Regions from separate parts of the Undibacterium sp. 14-3-2 genome, predicted to be linked through region 1. Evidence: predicted binding sites of a transcription regulator. Region 1 holds the regulator's gene; each other region holds the start of a gene.
The links. Region 1 encodes sigma-54, which starts transcription at its own class of promoters, with help from an activator protein. Its sites were predicted from a motif close to TGGCANGNAANCTGCTTT; they were not measured.
Positions count from the first base shown of each region.

Region 2: a site for sigma-54 is predicted at 2,456-2,473, ahead of Undi14_RS02115 (ammonium transporter). Genes of this name have one in related genera too.
Region 3: a site for sigma-54 is predicted at 2,224-2,241, ahead of prpB (methylisocitrate lyase). Genes of this name have one in related genera too.
Region 4: a site for sigma-54 is predicted at 1,793-1,810, ahead of Undi14_RS18135 (pilin). Genes of this name have one in related genera too.

Region 1 covers NZ_JAENGS010000001.1:642,349-647,455, reverse strand. The annotation lists gene Undi14_RS02935 (HAD family hydrolase) at 1-254, shown strand, start outside; gene lptC (LPS export ABC transporter periplasmic protein LptC) at 251-871, shown strand; gene lptA (lipopolysaccharide transport periplasmic protein LptA) at 930-1,505, shown strand; gene lptB (LPS export ABC transporter ATP-binding protein) at 1,507-2,259, shown strand; gene Undi14_RS02915 (RNA polymerase factor sigma-54) at 2,271-3,752, shown strand; gene hpf (ribosome hibernation-promoting factor, HPF/YfiA family) at 3,862-4,206, shown strand; gene Undi14_RS02905 (enoyl-CoA hydratase/isomerase family protein) at 4,356-5,107, shown strand, end outside.
Region 2 covers NZ_JAENGS010000001.1:482,963-488,069, forward strand. The annotation lists gene Undi14_RS02105 (cupin domain-containing protein) at 1-446, shown strand, start outside; gene Undi14_RS02110 (hypothetical protein) at 560-964, opposite strand; gene Undi14_RS02115 (ammonium transporter) at 973-2,403, opposite strand; gene Undi14_RS02120 (nitronate monooxygenase) at 2,713-3,969, opposite strand; gene Undi14_RS02125 (hypothetical protein) at 4,279-4,518, opposite strand; gene rlmF (23S rRNA (adenine(1618)-N(6))-methyltransferase RlmF) at 4,725-5,107, opposite strand, start outside.
Region 3 covers NZ_JAENGS010000007.1:52,963-58,069, reverse strand. The annotation lists gene prpC (2-methylcitrate synthase) at 1-1,142, opposite strand, end outside; gene prpB (methylisocitrate lyase) at 1,293-2,183, opposite strand; gene prpR (propionate catabolism operon regulatory protein PrpR) at 2,403-4,088, shown strand; gene Undi14_RS15225 (response regulator) at 4,142-4,504, shown strand; gene Undi14_RS15220 (chemotaxis protein CheC) at 4,504-5,107, shown strand, end outside.
Region 4 covers NZ_JAENGS010000001.1:960,981-966,087, reverse strand. The annotation lists gene tfpZ (TfpX/TfpZ family type IV pilin accessory protein) at 1-59, opposite strand, end outside; gene Undi14_RS04340 (prepilin-type N-terminal cleavage/methylation domain-containing protein) at 233-679, opposite strand; gene Undi14_RS04335 (pilin) at 757-1,218, opposite strand; gene Undi14_RS18135 (pilin) at 1,287-1,748, opposite strand; gene Undi14_RS04325 (FHA domain-containing protein) at 1,952-2,551, opposite strand; gene Undi14_RS04320 (Stp1/IreP family PP2C-type Ser/Thr phosphatase) at 2,584-3,390, opposite strand; gene sucD (succinate--CoA ligase subunit alpha) at 3,580-4,461, opposite strand; gene sucC (ADP-forming succinate--CoA ligase subunit beta) at 4,480-5,107, opposite strand, start outside.

The sequences.
Region 1 (5,107 bases):
TTCTGCAGTTGTTGAATGAGCTCAGCATACCCGCAGACGAATGTGGCTTCATCGGTGACGACGTGATCGATCTGCCGGTTCTGACCCGCGTCGGTTTCGCGGCCAGCGTTCCAAACGGACACGCCGAAGTGCGCCAGCGCGTGCATCATGTGACGACCGCCAGCGGTGGTAAAGGCGCGGCGCGGGAAGTCTGCGACTTCATTTTACGTGCGCAAAACAAGTACGACAGCGTTCTGGCAGAATACCTCGCATGAAGGCACAAATCACTATCGACCGTGCACGCATCTGGATGGCAATCGCTGCTGTCGGCGTCGTTGCACTTGGCAGTTTCTGGCTGTATGACACGGTGCGCCGTCAGGGTGCTGATGACTACAACCGGGCATCGGCACGTCTGGAACCGGATTATTACGTAGAGAATTTCAATTTCATCAAACTCTCGAATAACGGTAAAGCGAATTATCATGTCACCGGAAAAAGTCTGATTCATTTACCGCGCACAGATCAATACGATATCAAAGAGCCGCGTATCAGTAGCTTTGATGCGCAGCGCACACCGATTACGATCAATGCCGGACGCGCGGTTGTGGAACAGAAATCGGAAGTGCTGACACCCAAACGCACAGAAGACGTGGTGCATCTTTATGATCAGGTCACAGTCGAAAGACCGCTGGGACTCAACTCCAGTTTCATGCGGGTGGAAACTGAATATCTGCAATTACTGCCCGATGCCGACATCGTGAAGACCGATCAACGCATTAAGCTGATTACGGATAATGGCGAAACCCTTGCCACCGGCATGATGGCTAACAATACGAATCAGGAATTACGCCTGCTAAGTAAAGTACATGCGCGCCTGTCAAAACATAAATAAAGACATGCACAAAGATATTTATTCACTTCATCAACATCAACAAGTCAGAGAGTAAAACATGCGCCCCGAAAAAAAATCAGTTTATCTGGTACTGAACTCATGGACGTTAGCCCTTGTGACTTTGCTGTCAGCGTCCGGCGTTCATGCTGAAAAAGCAGACAGTCTCAAAGAAATGACGATAGAAGCAGATCAGTTTTTAAATAATGGTAAAACCAATGTCAGTACATTTTCAGGCGATGTCGTGGTAGTACGCGGTACGCTGAAAGTCAAAGCTGAAAAAGCCGTCGTGACAAAAAGTGCGGATGAATTCCAGCACGTGGTACTGACTGCCAAACCCGGTGCAAAAATCAGCTTTCGCCAAAAACGCGATGGCGGTCCTGATCTGTGGGTCGAAGGCGAATCAGAAAAAGCCGAATACGATGAAAAAACTGAGTTTGTAAAATTTCTGTCCAAAGCGCAGATACGCTATCTTGATGGCAGCAAAGTCACTCAGCAGCAAGAAGGTGAATTCCTCTCTTACGACAGTAAAAACGATGTCTTTGTTGGCGTCAATTCCAGCTCAGGTCAGTCAGTTTCAGGTGGCGGTCGCATCAAAACCACGATACAACCAAGAACTGAAAAACAGGCAAATTAAGATGGCATCAAAAGACAGTACGCTGACCGTCAAAGGTCTGCAAAAACGCTATGGCGCACGACAAGTGGTGCGTGATGTCTCGCTGTTGGTGAGAAGCGGTGAAGTCGTCGGTTTGTTAGGGCCGAACGGTGCAGGTAAAACCACCTCTTTTTACATGATCGTCGGACTCGTGCCTTCGGATTCCGGTGAAATCAATATCGACGATACGAACGTTTCTGATTTACCGATACATCAGCGCGCCGTACTCGGTCTGTCGTATCTGCCGCAGGAAGCATCGGTGTTTCGCAAGTTGACGGTGGAAGAAAATATCCGCGCCGTGCTCGAACTGCAAAGAGACAAAGAAGGAAAATTTTTGTCTGAGAAAAAAATCCGGCAACGTCTGGATAGTTTGCTGACCGATCTGCAGATAGAAAAAATCCGTGACAGTCAGGCGCTTGCTTTATCGGGCGGTGAACGACGCCGGGTTGAGATTGCGCGCGCACTCGCGACGAACCCGCGCTTTGTTCTGCTCGATGAACCTTTTGCCGGTGTTGATCCTATCGCAGTCATTGAGATTCAACGGATTGTCCGCTTCCTCAAAGAACGCGGCATCGGCGTGTTAATCACAGATCATAATGTGCGTGAGACACTGGGCATTTGTGACCACGCCTACATCATCAATCAAGGCTCGGTATTAGCCAGCGGCAAACCCGACGATATCATTCAGAATGAGTCCGTGCGACGCGTCTATCTCGGAGAACATTTCCGGATGTAACGGGACGCCTTATGAAACAAAGCCTGCAACTACGTACTTCACAGCATCTTGCACTGACGCCTCAACTGCAGCAATCAATACGGCTGTTGCAACTGTCAACGCTGGAACTGCATCAGGAGCTGGAAACACTGCTGATAGAAAATCCTATGCTGGAGCGTGTCGACGATCCTATGGATAATGCGGTTCGCTTACTGGCGGACGGTGCGATCAATAACACAAGTACGACACCGGATGCAGGCATGGAAAGCGCCGCTCAGGCTGACAACAATACGCCGCAAGAAACGACGGCCGACGCCGATGTGCCAGTCAACGACAGCGTCAGCGCCAATGAGGAAGAATGGAGTTTTAACGACGCGCCTTCCGGTGCATCTAACAGCGACGAAGATGAGGGACGTCCGCAACTGGAAGCGGCGCACATCAGCTTACGCGAATACTTGCTCGAACAGATGCGTCTGACGCTCAGGGAACCGCGTGATCGTGCGTTGCTGGAACTGATCATCGACACACTGGATGACAACGGCTATCTGACAGAAAGTCTGGAAGAAATTCATGCCGGTCTGCCGATAGAATTGTTAATTGAAGAAGATGAATTGTCGTTTGCGCTGAAGATGCTGCAGAGTTTCGATCCGCCCGGCGTCGGTGCCAGAAATTTATCAGAATGTCTGGCGCTACAGATCAGGCGTCTGCCAAAAATTCCTTTTGTCACACGTCGTCTTGCACTGGCCGTGGTGGAGACTCAGCTGACTTTATTTGCACAGCGAGACTTCACTAAATTAAAAAAAATATTCGGCTGCGATGACGAAGATTTACGTGAGGCACAAGCAGTCATACGACAGTGTGAACCACGTCCCGGCATCACATTTGCCACCAGCAGTTCGGACTATGCAGTGCCTGATGTGATCGTCAAAAAAAGTGGTAATGGCTGGCAGGTTTTACTGAATCAGGATGTGATGCCGAAACTGCGCGTCAGTAGTATGTACGCCAATATCATGCGGCAAAACCGTGGCGAAGCAGGACTGGGAACGCAGTTACAGGAAGCACGCTGGCTGATCAAAAATATGCGTCAGCGTTTCGATACTATTTTGCGTGTATCGCAAGCGATAGTTGAAAGACAACGTAACTTTTTTACGCATGGTGCAGTCGCGATGCGCCCCCTTGTTTTGCGCGAAATAGCTGATACACTAGGTCTACACGAGAGCACTATTTCTCGTGTAACGACCCAGAAATACATGCTGACCCCGCATGGTATGTTTGAGTTGAAATATTTTTTCGGCAGCCATGTCGCGACGGAAACAGGGGGTGAAGCATCTTCCACCGCGATACGTGCACTCATCAAGCAGTTGATAGGAGCAGAAGACCAGAAAAGCCCACTCTCTGATAGCAAAATTGCAGACATGCTGGGCGAACAGGGCATGGTAATAGCCCGACGGACCGTTGCCAAATACCGTGAAGCCCTGAAAATTCCGCCAGTGAGTTTGCGTAAATCTTTGTAAGACGTCCTTGTAATCACGGTTTGAATTGCTATATATGATTTAGCTCAACGCAGTAAAAACGAAATGAGCTTATCGTTAATAGCAAGTAATATCACTATAGGAGCACAGTATGAATCTCACCATCAGTGGACATCACGTCGAAGTCACTCCTGCCATTCGTGAATATGTACATACCAAGCTGGAACGCATCCGGCGCCACTTTGATCAGGTCATTGACATTACCGTCACGCTGACCGTCGACAAACTGAGCGAAAAAGAGAAACGGCACAAAGCCGACATTGACCTGCATATCAGCGGTAAAGATATTCATGTTGAAAGTCTGGCGCATGATTTGTACGCAGCCATTGACACACTGATTGATAAACTGGATCGTCAGGTGATAAAACATAAAGATAAAGTCCAGGGTCACGATCGCGATGCGATCAAACATATCCCCGATCCTGCATCGGCATAATCGCCAACCCCGCGCTTAACGGGACTCCAAAACAAGGACGCCAATAGCGTCCTTTTTTGTTATCTGTTTTTTGTTATTTTTGTCGTACTGACGATGTGCAAACAGGAATAAAATGAATGCCCTGTCACGACTATGTTAATGGTATCTACATGAGCGAATACGTAATCACCTCGGTTAAAAATCAGATCGGCTACATCACTCTCGACCGTCCCAAAGCATTGAACTCCTTATCACTGGAGATGGTGCGCGCACTCACCGCCACTTTATTGGCATGGCGAGACGATACAACGATCCGTGCAGTATTCATTCACAGCAGTAGTGAAAAAGCATTTTGCGCTGGCGGCGATATCCGTTTTTTTTATGATGTCGGCACCGCCACACCGAGCGGTGACAGCGCCCTGCTTGAAGATTTTTTTACCGAAGAATATGCGTTAAATCATTTGATACATTTTTACCCCAAACCCTACATCGCGTTGATGAATGGTGTGGTGATGGGTGGCGGTATGGGCATTGCGCAAGCAGGTGAAAATTGCCGTCTGCGCATCGTGACCGAGCGTACCAAAATGGCGATGCCGGAAGTGAACATCGGTTTATTTCCCGATGTAGGCGGCAGTTATTTCCTGTCGCGAACACCGGGGGAAATCGGTACTTATCTCGGTCTGACTGGCGACATCATCGCCGCCGCAGATGCCTTGTATGCAGGCCTCGCCGACGTCTATATTCCGACGTCCGAGTTACCGGCATTACTGTCCATGCTGGAGACCAGCAACGCGCAGGATATACGGCTGGCGATCCGTGAATTTGCTGCGCCATTTGTGTCGCAGGCCAATCCGGCCAGCAGCAAACTTGCCGGCCAGCGCGCCTTGATTGATCAGTTTTTCAGTGGCAACAACGTGCTGGC
Region 2 (5,107 bases), 160 kb from region 1:
ATCCGCAACGTCGTATGCATCAGCATCAGGGGCATATTAATGCCGGTGATTTTGCGCTGATCAAACAGCAAATGCAGACGATACTGAATGATGACGAAATCATGATGAATTTTGTCGGCTGCCATTTATCAAAAACCAAATGTGAACTCGATTTACAGGCGCTGGATTTTCCTATCAATGAAACCGAGTTACGCAAGAATTTGCAGCAAACCGATCTGATTCGCACCGGTGGCTTGCGTTGCTTCTATCTTGACGACAGCATTAGTCAGGGTATTTGCTATGTCAACGGCGAACGGTATGAATTCGGTGCAGACTGCAGTGCGACTGTGCTGGCGCTGTGCGATGAAGACAATCTCAGTCTGGCGGCATTGGAACAAGGTTTGCAGCACGCTGCTTTCGTCAAAGCGCTGACGCAATGGGTGAATGACGGTTATTGGTATTTCTGAATGGCGCGTTGATCCACAAATCAGGAAATAGCTTGATTTTCAAAATTAAATCTCAGTATTGATGCGGACATCAGCCATATTCGGGCCTGTAAGCGGCATCAATACTGAGACAATCAGCGTAGTCTGCCGATGTAGGTCTGATCGACGATGGAGTTCTGGTCGAGTGCCGGTAATTTTGTCGGGTCAGCAGATGTGACTGCGGCGGCGACCAGATTTGCCGATACGGCAGGTGTTGCTGCCACTGGCGTTTTGGGGCGTATTTTTAAACCTTCGAGTTTCTTGATCAGCGGTGTCGGTTCGGTAGCGACAAACAGACCATGTTCGCCAAAATAAATTTCTTCCAGCTTGAGGCAGATGTCATGCAGGTCGGTGTTTGGTAATTCCAAAGCCAGATCGAGAATATAGCGGCAATAAACAGGGTCGATGCGCATGTATTCGATATCGATCACCCTCTCATTCTGGCGCCGCAAAATGACATGCATACGCGCCATCAGAGAGAATGCGAGGTTGTCAGACATAACTGCGCTCATAATACATGCTCCCCATGTAGTTCCAGATCGAGACCTTCTCTTTCCTGTTCCGGTGTCACACGCAAGCCAGTGAGCAGACGCACAATACCAAGAATCACCGTTGTCATGGCACCCGAATAAATGATCGTGACTGCTACCCCAAATGCCTGATTGCTCAGACTGCCTTCGACACCGCCAATACTTTTGAGTGCAAACACGCCCGTGAGCAGCGCACCAACAATGCCGCCTATCGCATGCACGCCGAACACATCCAGAGAGTCATCGTAGCGACCCATTGCTTTGAGCGACGTTGCACCCCAATAGCAAGCAACACCGGCCACCGCGCCGATCACGAATGCCCCGGTCACATCGACAAAACCTGAGGCAGGAGTAATCGCGACCAGGCCAGCAACAGCGCCGGAAACAATGCCAAGGACAGATGGCTTACCACGGCGCAGCCACTCTACGCACATCCAGGCCATGGCAGACACTGCGGCTGCCAATTGCGTCACCAGCATCGCGTAACCTGCACGTCCATCTGCTGCGCCAGCAGAGCCGGCATTAAAGCCGAACCAGCCTACCCATAACAACGCTGCGCCGATGACTGTCAGTACCAGATTATGAGGTGGCATCGGTTCTTTACCGAAACCACTGCGCGGGCCGATGATCAGCGCTGCGACCAGTCCTGATACACCGGCATTAATATGGACAACCGTACCACCGGCAAAATCGAGCACGCCACGCGCTGCCAGCCAGCCCGTCGGTTCCCACACCCAGTGAGCTACAGGAACATAGACGATCAGTGACCAGAGCGTGATGAACAACAGAAAAGCAGAAAATTTCATTCTTTCAGCAAAGGCACCGGTAATCAGGGCTGGCGTGATGATCGCAAAGGTCATCTGAAACATCATGAACACACTTTCCGGTATCGTCGTGGCGATATGGTGCACTGTCAGCTGACCAGCATCTTTCAGAAATACCATGCCGTGCAACAGCAGCCGGTCAAGGCTACCCAGATACGGCGTGGCTGGCGTGAATACCAGGCTGTAACCGAGAACGACCCAGATAATCGTGACGATACAGGTGGTGGTGACGCTATGAGCGACGGTTGCCAGCGCATTTTTTTTGCGGACCATGCCGGCATAAAACAAAGCCAGACCTGGAATGGTCATCAGCAGTACCAGCGCCGTTGACGTCAGCATCCAGGCGGTATCCCCTGCGCTGATGGTCGTTGCATTGACGAGCGTCGGCATTGTCATCGGTGCCGGTGGTAAGGATGCTGTTACTGCCGTCGTTGGCTTTACCAATGGTACTGAGGGGATGGTGATTTCAGTGCTGCTGCCAGATGCAGGGGCCGGATCGTCGGTCTGTCCGGAGGCTGGTGCTGAGCCCAGACAAAACAGCAACCCGAACAGTATGAAAGGTGTTGACAGAGAACGTATTTTCATCAGAGATCCTTAGTCTAAAATCATCGTGAATTGCCATTACCGTGTGTGCAGTGCAGCATAATTCATGCCATATAGCTATTGTTGCGGCTGCGCAGGAGGATAGACTTGGATCGGTGTGAGAAGGGGCGGTGATTGGGCTTAGCTAGTCGATACGGATTTTTGTTGGCGTGTTTTTGCACCAAATCAAGACAAGTTGGGAATAAAACGGCGCATCTTCATATTGGCTGGATAGTACTTATAAAAAACGCCAGTGCTCTTCTGACTATGACGTCAGGAGAGCACTGGCGTTTAGCGTTGAATCAGGCTTACTTATTCAGGCTGTGCGTCAGGTAAGGTGATCTTGTTATCGGTACTGAACTGGTAATCACGGAACACATGTTCGGCACTGAGGATCTGGTAAGTACCATCCGGCAATTTGCGCGTGGTGTCTTTGAGGCGATACGTGGTCTGACCGCAAGTCCAGCAATTGAAGTTACGCATGTGGGTGCACAGGCAGGTCTTGTCCATAACCGAGATTTTTTTTGCATCAGGGTGTAGCGCCACTTCGCGGTTGTACGAAGTGATGTAAGCACAATTTCCGTTCGCATCCAGCAGATAGCCGTAGGACTCACAACCTGGACGAATGCCATCGCCAATCGCTGGCGTATTTTTCAGCATGCGCATAGGGTAGCCGGTCGGCGAAATATGATTGACTTCAATATCATCTTCGCTGGCTTTGAAGTATTCCTGTTTGACACTATCCGGCAAACCGCATTCTTTCGTCACTGTGAAACGGGTTGCCACCTGTACGCCGGAGGCACCGTTTTCGAGGAAAGAAACCGCATCGCTGCCAGTGAAAATGCCGCCCGCCGCAATGATAGGAATATCCAGTTGTTCTGCTTTCAGATACTCAGACACCTCGGTCACAATCGTCTGTAAATCGAATGTGGCCCAGTCATCACCGAAACCCAGATGACCACCCGCCAACGGGCCTTCGACGATCACGTAGTCAGGCAGACGGTTTAATTTTGCATTCTTACGCAGAAATAATTGCAGCGCGCGGACTGACGAGACGATGATGCCAAGCTTGGCTTCACGGAAACGCGGGTGATCCGCCATCAGACCGAAGGAACTCAGATGCAGACCAGCGCTCAGCGTGATGCCATCAATGCCGCCATCCAGTGCTGCTTCCAGACGCACTTTCAGCGTTTCACGCGGGCCGTTCATGGTCAGTTTTTCCATGCAGTTCACAAAGATCATGCCCGAGCCTTGCTTGGCTTCCATGGTGCGACCAATGTGCAGACGTGTCGCTGCGGCCAGATCCTCAAGATTGAATTTGATGTCCGTCTTGTCGGAATTGTTGATGTTGTATTTGTAGAATTTGGTTTTTTCCTTGATGTAGCTGGTACCAAAGCGGCGATCCGACACATCATGAACCAGTGCGTCAGAAATATGGCCGATACCACCCAGACGGGCTGCAACCAATGCCAGTTCCGCAGTGGAAATATCGACACCCATCCCGCCTATCATGATGGGAACCAGTTCATCTTTGCCTAACTTCAGGCGGAAATCATCTACTCGTTTCATTGCAATCCTTGACACATTGAGCTGTAAGTCGCACCCGATGGCGAAATCTCGTTACTGAGTGAGGCCGTTATTCAACATAAGTTTGTCAAATATTTTCACAAAGTTATTTTATAAAATAACAGCGCCCCAGATTGTAAGCCAGGCTAGCTATGCGCTGTGAATAATTTCGTCTCGCAAGTATTCACATTTATGCCTAAAAAAACAGCAAATTTAAGTGTAAAAAAATTGTCATTAGCATCATTTTTATGATTTTGCAGACAGCTAGACGACAAAGGGAGGGAAATAATCCTAATTAAGCTATTTTTTCTTTTACACAGATATTGGTAAAAACATCATTTTTCTCTTTTCTGCTCCCGGAAAATAATTGCAATCAGCGCTATTTTTTTGCAGCTTGTTGATATCCCTCAAATTCGTACTGGCGTGAAGTGGTTTTATTGACGTCTCAATTTGCCTGATGACTGTTTCAGGGACATGACAAGGACAGCTCGGGTGCGTAATTGTCGCATTAGCTGGCACTTTTTGCTGAGCACAGGCAACGCTGGCAAGCATAGTGTTGCCGTAAACAAGTGTCGGAATTGAATGACGTCTTCTTTTAAATTGCTCATCATTCGTACGATGCGCTTGATATCTGCTTTACATAAGGCTCTCTCAGAAAAAAACAATGTCTTCCTGAGCTTTATTTCTGATCGCCTCCGTCAGTCTCTGTTGCCGTGCTGATGGTAATGAGTACCGCGTTGCAGACTCTCGCCTGGCGTTCACCAGCGCAATTTTTTCCAGGCTGCTTGTTGAGATGGTGTCAAAAAAGTCCATGCGAGAAAACGGCTTTGTTTATTGCCCTGGCTCATGGCAATTTCTTTGATTTCCAGCGCTTTGACGCGTTTCAGTGCTGCTTTGAGTGCGGGCAAATTATCTGATTTTGATACCAGCGTGCTGAACCAGAAGCATCGTCCCGGTATGCTGGCGCTTTCAGTGATCATGCGTTCGATAAAAGCAAGCTCACCGCCAGGGCACCACAGTTCAGCATCGCGACCACCGAAATTCAGCATGGGTTCAGCTGCACCTGCCAGCTTGTCTTTACCGAGCTTATTCCATTTACGTTGCGAGCCAGCCTGCGCTTCCGCAATCGAAGTGTGAAAGG
Region 3 (5,107 bases), on a different contig from region 1:
CGGCTCTTGATCGGCACAAATTTCAAGTCCTCAGGACCGACATAATTTGCGCTAGGACGAATGATCTTGTTATCGATACGCTGTTCTATGATGTGTGCCGCCCAGCCGGATGTGCGGGCGATCACGAACAATGGTGTGAACATCGCTGTTGGCACGCCCATCATGTGATACGACACAGCAGAGAACCAGTCCAGATTCGGGAACATTTTTTTGATGTCCCACATCACTGTTTCCAGACGTTCAGCGATATCGTACATTTTCATAGCGCCCGCATCTTTCGACAGATTGCGCGCGACTTCTTTGATCACTTTGTTACGTGGATCAGAGATCGTGTAGACAGGGTGACCGAAACCGATCACGACTTCTTTATTTTCAACACGTTTTTTGATGTCCGCTTCTGCCTCATCCGGATTGTCATAGCGTTTCTGGATTTCAAACGCCACTTCATTTGCGCCGCCATGCTTAGGACCACGCAATGCGCCGATTGCGCCGGTAATCGCAGAATACATATCGGAACCGGTACCGGCGATCACACGACCGGTAAATGTCGATGCATTGAATTCATGTTCTGCATACAGAATCAGTGAGGTATGCATGGCTTTTTCCCACAGCTTGCTTGGCTTTTGGCCATGCAACAAGTGCAGGAAATGGCCGCCGATCGATTCGTCGTCGGTTTCGGTTTCTATGCGTTTGCCGTTGTGGCTGTAGTGGTACCAGTACAGCAGCATGGAACCTAGTGACGCCATCAGGCGATCAGCGATATCACGTGCGCCCGGTGTGTTGTGGTCATCTTTTTCTGGCAAAACGCAACCCAGTGCGGAAACACCGGTACGCATCACGTCCATAGGATGCGACGATGCTGGCAGCCACTCAAGCGCTGCTTTGACATTCGCAGGCAAGCCGCGCAATGCTTTCAGTTTCGCTTTGTAGGCATGCAATTCGGCGACCGTCGGCAATTTGCCGTGCACCAGCAAATGGGCGATTTCTTCAAACTCGCAGGCATCGGCCACGTCGAGAATATCGTAACCACGGTAATGCAGGTCGTTACCGGTTTTACCCACGGTACACAAAGCGGTATTACCCGCAGTTACGCCAGACAAGGCAACGGATTTCTTTGGTTTGAAAGGAACTGCTTCGGTCATGGTGCTCTCCTGAGATAATTAGATACTCCCCCCAGTATTTTTTAACGCCCAATGAATCTGCTGAGGATAAGGCGATTATTTAAAAAAACAGGGGGAGTATGTGTTTTTATACGGTTTTAAAATGAATGGAATCCGGTAAAAAATAAGGAATTATTTGTTCTTTTGCTGCGCAAACAAGGCATCCAGTTTTTGCTCAAAATCGTGATAGTTGATGCGTTCGTATAATTCCATCCGTGTCTGCATGGTATCGACCACGTTCTTTTGCGAGCCGTCGCGGCGAATCGCGGTGTACACGTTTTCTGCAGCTTTGTTCATCGCGCGGAATGCGGACAATGGATACAACACGAGACCGACATCCACTGCGGCCAGTTCTTCGACGGTATATAACGGTGTCGCACCGAATTCTGTGATGTTTGCCAGAATCGGTACTTTGACCGCGTTAGCGAATTGTTTGTACATCGCCAGTTCGGTGATCGCTTCCGGGAAAATCATGTCGGCACCCGCTTCAACACACGCCTGAGCGCGATCAATCGCGGCTTCCAGACCTTCGACGGCGAGCGCATCGGTACGCGCCATAATCACGAAATTTTCATCAGTACGCGCATCGACTGCCGCTTTGATACGATCGACCATTTCCTGCTTGGTGACGATTTCTTTGTTCGGACGATGGCCGCAACGCTTGGCGCCGACCTGATCTTCAATATGCATCGCCGCAGCGCCGAATTTGATCATCGATTTGACTGTACGTGCCACGTTGAACGCAGATGAACCGAAACCGGTATCCACGTCCACCAGCAAAGGCAGGTCGCACACGTCAGTAATACGGCGGACATCGGTCAGCACGTCGTCCAGATTGGAAATACCCAGATCTGGCAACCCCAGAGAACCGGCAGCGACGCCGCCACCAGAGAGATAAATAGCCTTGAAGCCAGCGCGTTTGGCCAACAAAGCGTGGTTCGCGTTGATCGCGCCGACCACTTGTAACGGGGATTCTTCTTGCATCGCCTTACGGAAGGCCGCACCTGCGGAGTAGTTGCTCATATCGTTGATGTCTTTCAGGTTAATGAAGTTGCCAGCGTCTATTGCAATCAACATGCCAGCACCAGCCGGCATCGCAACAGCTTAGACCGGGAATGTTAAAAATCAAGGACTTAAACAGCGCAGATTAAGAATAATCAATTGCACATTAAGCATAAAATGTTTCATAATGATGTTTCATAAAACGAAAAATGAAACACATTTTTCAGGATTGAAACAAATATGAAACAACCGCCATTGCCGCCGCGTGAAACACAAGACAAACCCGTGATCTGGACGGTATCGATTTCCCGCCTATTCGATATGTTCCGCGACATCATGGTGGAATACGATGCCAATGCCGATATCGTTCCGCTCAATATGGGTTTTGAGGAAGCGGTACAGCACATCCGCGAACGCCTGCAAACCGAACGCTGCGACGCGGTCGTTGCGGCTGGCTCGAATGCCGCGTATCTGAAAAGCCGCCTGCCGATTCCGGTTGTCACCGCCAAGGCCAGCGGCTTTGACGTCATGCAGGCACTGGCGCGGGCGCGCAAGGTATCCAAAGAAATTGGTCTGATCACCTATCAGGAAACCATGCCCGAACTGGCTGATTTTAAAAATACTTTTGGCTTCAAAATAGAACAACGCACCTACGTGACTGAAGAAGATGCCAGAGCGCAGATCAGCGAACTCAAGGCCAGCGGTATTCAGGCGATCGTCGGTGCCGGCCTGATTACCGATCTGGCAGTCGAGGCAGGTCTGACCGGTATTTTTATGTACTCCGCCACCTCAATTCGTCAGGCATTTGACGACGCGCTCGAAATTGCCCGGCTGACACGCCTGGAATCACAACGCGGCCGCCATCATCCGGCCGCAGACGCCTTACGTACCAAGCACGGGATCAATGACCTGCGCGGTGAGTCGGCAATCATGGAAAATACCCGCCGCGCGATCACCTTATTTGCGCGTTCCCCCGCCACGGTGTTACTGCAGGGCGAAACCGGCACCGGTAAAGAACTGGCTGCGCAGGCCATTCACAGCGAAAGCCCACGGGCACGGCAGCCTTTTGTTGCTGTCAATTGCGGTGCGATTGCGGAATCGCTGCTGGAATCGGAATTATTCGGTTATGACGAAGGCGCATTCACCGGTGCGCGCCGTGGCGGTCATGCGGGCTTATTCGAAGCCGCCAATCGCGGCACCTTATTTCTGGATGAAATCGGCGAAATGCCGCTGAACCTGCAAACCCGTCTGCTGCGCGTTCTGGAAGAGCGCGAAATCGTCAGGGTCGGCGGCGTACGGCCGGTGGCGGTTGATGTGCGCATCGTCAGCGCCACGCATTGCGATCTGGAAGCCAGAATCAGAGAAGGAAAATTCCGCTCAGACCTGTTTTACAGGCTTGCGGTGTTGCGTCTGCAATTGCCACCGCTGCGCGAGCGACATGTCGACATCATGCCACTGGCCGAATGGAGTCTGAAACATGCACTGGCGGCGATGGGTGCTCGCCCTCATCCGAATCTGCATGCGGAAATCAGCAGTTGCACCGGCTTATTTGAAACTTACCCATGGCCCGGCAACGTCAGAGAAATGCGCAACATGATGGAAAGGCTGGCACTATTTCTCGCCGCAGAGCCATTGCAGGCGCTGAGTCCGGCGTTTGTCAGCAAAATCTTGCCGGAATTATCAGACAAAATCACGACGAACGAAACGACAAAAGTCATCCATCAGATCCCTCAGGTAGAAGAGCAGTTACCGGGTATGCGGGCTGCCAACCAGGAAACGCTGGAAGAAATCATGCAGCGTTTCGGTTATCAGCGGGACGCCGTTGCCGCCCATCTTGGCATCAGCAGGACAACGCTTTGGCGAAAATTAAAGCAACTACAAATTAACGACAAATCAGGCGATGAAAATCATCAGTCTGTAAGGTAAAATGAGCCCCAATTTCCGATATCCCCCTCACTGCCGAATTGCAACGGTGAAATATGAAAAAATTACTTATTGTTGATGATAGTAAAGTCTCGCGCATGGTTATCCGCGCCCACGTGAAAGCAGTTCAGCCTGAATGGGAATTTATTGAAGCAGCCTCAGGCGAGGAAGCGATCAAAATGGTAGAGCAACATGCGCCGGATTTCTGTACCATGGACATCAATATGCCAGGCATGCTGGGAACCGATGCAGCAGAACAGATATTGCAAGCCCATCCACACATGCGTATCGCCATTTTCTCAGCAAACGTACAAGACACCATGCAAACACGGGCGCATGCACTCGGCGCTATTTTTGTAGCAAAACCAGTCACAGAAAAATCCATTGCGATCGTTATCCATCACTTCATGAGCGAATAATGAACACTCTGAGCGAACTTCATCTCGATGCATTAAGCGAAGTCTTCAATGTCGGCGCCGGCAGAGCAGCGGCCAGCCTGTCTGAAATCGTTGGTGACGAAGTTCTGCTGTCTGTTCCTTCGGTAGAGATCCGTAAATCCTCTGAGATCGATTTGTCGGCCATCTCACTTGAAAGCAATCGTTTTGGCACTGTCCACCAGACCTTCAGCGGTTCGTTTCAGGCCGAAGCCTTACTATTATTCACCGAAGAACATGCGCTCGAAATCGTGCGCGATATGATGGGCTCGCAGATCAGTCTGGAAGACCTTGCCGAATTTGAGCAGGAAGCAATGTGCGAACTCGGCAATATCATCCTGAACGCCTGCCTGTCTGCCATGGCAGATATGCTCAACATCCCGCTCGACTGCTCACTGCCTGACTACACCGTCGCCACCACCGAAGAAATATTCCGGCGTGTCAGTGATGACGAAAAACAGCCTTACGTCTTACTGTTGCACATTGATCTGGCGATCGAAAAACGCCGTTCCGAGGGCCACTTGATCTTTTTGTTAAGTTCAACTTCCCTTGAAAGTCTGATCATTCAGATAGAACGATATCTGGGAG
Region 4 (5,107 bases), 320 kb from region 1:
GATGCACGCAAACGAAAAAAAAGTCCGGACATAATCAAGCTGCCAATAAAAAAAAGCATTCTTTAGGAATGCCTTAAGTTGAAACATGAAGAAAAATGATTGGTGACTATGATGTCACGGCAACAGCGTTTTCTTAGTCCTGAATTCTAAACTAATCCAACCATTTTATAGTGATACGCATCGACAAAAAATTCGTTCAGATGCAAAAAGACCAAGCACAATTTGCAAAGATTTATTTACATGCCTGAGGAAGCCACTTCAGTTCAATATCGGTGCCCGCATTCTTGCTGCAATCCCAGATTTTTCCACCATCAGGGGTTTTAAATACTAATTTCTTAGTTTCCGCCTGACCATAAGTCATCACCGAAGTGATGCTGCCTTCAGGATAAGTTCCTTGTACGGTACTATCAATTTTTGAATATTTACCCACCAGAGCGACATTAATTTGCGTTGCCGTGGGTGAAGTATCGACTAAACCCGGCCATTCCTTATTTTCATAACCATAAACGGCAAGTGGTCCCTTCACGCCCCCAAGCAACTCCACCGCTTCAGAAACTTGTGCACGAGTGGTGTAATCGAGGTATGAGGGTAATGCTATTGCGGCCAAAATACCAATAATCGCGACAACAATCATTAACTCTATCAGAGTAAATCCTCTTTGAAACAAGTGTTTATACATGGCAATCTCTCGGCAAGGAACAACTCAAAAAAAAAGGTGCCGAAAACAGCACCCTTTTTTACACAGCAAGGTATAAATTACTTACATGCTTGTGGCAACCACTTGATGTCAACTGTAGTAACGCCATTTGCTTTGGTGCAGTCCCAAGTTTGACCGCCATCAGCTGTTTTCAATCCTACGAGCAATGTTTTTGCCTGACCAGCACTCATCGTCGCCGCGATTGAACCAGTAGGAAAAGCTCCTGTAACTGCAGCATCAACGGTTGAATACTTACCTGTCAATGTTGCAACGATTTGTGTTGCCGTTGGATCTTTAGCGACCAAAGTCGGCCAAGCATTATTCTCGTAACCATAAGCAGCCAGAGGGCCTTTTAAACCGCCAAGCAATTCAACCGCTTCAGAAACCTGAGCGCGTGTTGTGTAATCGTTGTAAGCAGGCAGAGCCACTGCAGCCAAGATACCGATAATCGCAACAACGATCATCAATTCAATCAAAGTAAAACCTTGTTGTACTTTTTTAACCAATTTCATAGATTTCATATAATTCTCCGGATAATGATTCAAAAAAACGCTTCACGAGGAACATTGCCTCAGAAGCGCATATCAAATTACTTACATGCTTGTGGCAACCACTTGATGTCAACTGTAGTAACGCCATTTGCTTTGGTGCAGTCCCAAGTTTGACCGCCATCAGCTGTTTTCAATCCTACGAGCAATGTTTTTGCCTGACCAGCACTCATCGTCGCCGCGATTGAACCAGTAGGAAAAGCTCCTGTAACTGCGTTAGCAACAGTGGAATACTTACCCGTCAATGTTGCAACGATCTGTGTTGCCGTTGGATCTTTAGCAACCAAACCAGGCCAAGCATTATTCTCGTAACCATAAGCAGCCAGAGGACCTTTCAAACCACCAAGCAATTCAACCGCTTCAGAAACCTGAGCGCGTGTTGTGTAATCGTTATAAGCAGGCAATGCTACTGCAGCCAAAATACCGATAATCGCCACAACGATCATCAATTCGATCAAAGTAAAACCTTGTTGTACTTTTTTAACCAATTTCATAGATTTCATATAGTTCTCCGGATAACAATAAAAAGGATGACCCTGCTCACCTTACAGCAAACTGTGTGCCAGCTATTTAACGTTAAGCCACAAGATAAAAATAGCGTTAGTGTGGCTCATACACGTCAGAATGACATGACATTTCATGTCAGTAGTTGACATTGTTTGTCACACATTTGCATTCGAAGTCAAAATATTTATCTTGTCGATAGTTAAACACTAAATTGCATGTGAGTGCCACTGATATCAATCACATCACCATGCTGTAAGGTATGTGGCTGATCTGACAGCAGTTGCCCATTCACTTTCGGAAATTCTTTACCCTCTACATGGCGGACAATATATCTGTCCGTTTGCCTTGCAATCGCAATAACCTGCGTTCCGGGGCTACCCACTGTCGTCACCGCTTTTGTCAACACCAATTCCCTACCTGCATTAGCGCCATTGATCACTTTTATTTTTGCCGGAGCCTGAGTCGCCGCTACCCCTAAAGCAGAAGAGGAGACCGCCGTGACCTGCGCACTCTTCTCTACCTGAAAGCGTAATTTGTACTTGCCGATATCAATGACATCGTCGTGCTGGAGTAAATGCTTTTTGACTGGCTGATTGTTGACCAACGTGCCATTGGTACTACCTAAATCGAGAACGAAAGAACCGTTTGACGTAGTATCGATCGCCGCGTGTTGACCACTGACAGTCAGGTGGTCAATGACTATATCGTTCCCAATGCGCCGGCCTATCGTAATGCGGGACTTGTTAATACTAACCTCTTGCTGCACCAATCCATTAAAGGTGACGATTATTTTCGCCATAAATCATCTCTCACTCATTCAATTTTCAAAAATTACCGGAATAGCAATTTTTTCACCCACGACGGACCTGATACCGCCTTTAATTTAAACAAAACAACAGAAGTGTTATCAAAGCCCCCGGCCTCATTTGCGCAATCAATTAATGTCCTGCAACACGCCTGTAAATTACCTTCGTACTGCCGCAATATGTCCTGTATCTGATCGTCAGCAAGCAAGTCAGTCAATCCGTCAGAACAGAGCATATACACATCGGTCTCATCTGCCTGATGCACACTCAGGTCTACCTCAATATTCTCCTGGGTTCCTACCGCACGCGTAATCAAATTTTTGATCGTTGAAAACCGAGCCTGCGATTCTGAAATTAAGCCAGCGTTAATTTGTTCCTGGAGCACGGAATGATCTTCCGTCATTCTTACAAGCGCATGATTACGATAGCGATATGCCCTGGAATCGCCAACATGCGCAAATAAAATTTTATCTTGAGTACAACATGCTACAACCACTGTTGTTCCCATACCAAAACATTCCGGATTTTCCTGCGAAGTCTGCACGACCTGACGATTTGCTAAATGAATGGCATCTGAGATCCAGCGCGACAAATGAATCGATTGGAAACCCAATTTCGTATACCACGCTGAATCCAGTTTTGCGCAGAGATAATCAGCAACAATCTTTGCCGTCATCGCACTGGCAACTTCTCCTGCTTTATATCCTCCCATGCCATCCGCAAGCACAACACAGCCGTAATCAGCACAGACAACAATCGCATCTTCGTTATGATTCCTGACTCGTCCGATATCAGACAGTGCAGCAAATTCTAGTACATACTGATGTGACATCGATAAATAGCGCTCATTGATTACAGGCTCGGGCAGAAAACCAAGGAAGTTTAGTTTATTTAATATTGCCTATCGTTGCTAGCTTAACATTAAGGTATTGAGTTTGCACTTCATATACTCAAAAGCAAAGTGTGAGTACGAAAAAAAACCGCGAAAATCGCGGTTTTTTTATTTTGTATAAAAAGAAAATTACAGCATTGCTTTCAACAAACGCGCCATTTCAGATGGATTCTTCGTTGCTTTAATGCCGCACTCTTCCATAATGTCCAATTTTGCTTGCGCAGTATCAGCACCACCGGAAATCAACGCACCTGCATGCCCCATGCGTTTGCCTGGAGGCGCAGTCACACCAGCGATGAAACCAACGACTGGTTTCTTCATGTTGTCGCGTACCCAGTAAGATGCATTCGCTTCATCTGGACCACCGATTTCGCCAATCATAATCACAGCGTCAGTATCTGGATCATCATTGAACATCTTCATGATGTCGATATGTTTCAAACCGTTGATAGGATCGCCACCGATACCAACTGCAGAAGACTGACCCAGACCCAGTGCTGTCAATTGACCAACAGCTTCGTATGTCAACGTACCTGAACGGGAAACAACGCCGATACGACCTTTACGGTGAATATGACCTGGCATAATACCAATCTTGATTTCGTCTGGTGTGATCAGCCCTGGGCAGTTAGGGCCGAGCAATTTTGTTTTGCTGCCAGCTTTTGCCATGCGGTCTTTCAACATCATCATGTCGCGGACAGGGATACCTTCAGTGATACAGATCGCCAAATCGAGATCCGCTTCTACAGCTTCCCAGATCGCTGCTGCTGCACCTGCTGGTGGAACATAGATCACAGAAACAGTTGCGCCTGTTGCTGCCTTCGCTTCGGAAACATTCGCAAAAATTGGAATGCCTTCGAAATCTTCACCAGCTTTCTTAGGATTTACGCCCGCAACGAAACAGTTTTTACCGTTTGCGTAATCGCGGCACATACGTGTATGGAACTGGCCAGTTTTACCAGTAATACCTTGGGTAATAACTTTAGTGTCTTTATTAATCAGGATGGACATAGTGATTCCTTGCGATAATTAAGCTTGAGCAGCAGCGGCAACAACCTTCTGCGCTGCTTCTTCCATCGTGTCTGCAGAAATGATAGGCAGACCAGAGTCAGCCAACATCTTCTTACCGATATCTTCGTTTGTACCTTTCATGCGTACAACCAAAGGCACTTGCAATGACACTGCTTTAGACGCGGTAATCACGCCTTCTGCAATCACGTCACAACGCATAATGCCGCCGAAGATGTTGACCAGGATCGCTTTCAAACCTGGGTTTTTCAACATGATCTTGAAGGCTTCAGTGACTTTTTCTGCTGTCGCGCCACCACCTACGTCGAGGAAATTAGCTGGCTCACCGCCGAACAATTTGATGGTATCCATTGTTGCCATCGCCAGACCTGCACCGTTGACCAAGCAACCGATATTGCCGTCGAGTGAGATATAAGCCAAGTCAAATTTAGACGCTTCGATTTCCGCTGGATCTTCTTCATCCAGATCGCGGTAAGCAACGATTTCAGGTTGGCGGAACAAAGAGTTCGCGTCAAAGTTAAATTTCGCATCGAGAGCGATAACTTTGCCTGAGCCAGTCAGGATCAAAGGATTGATTTCAGCCAGGGAGCAATCAGTTTCCATGAAAGCTTTGTACAAGCCTTTTAAC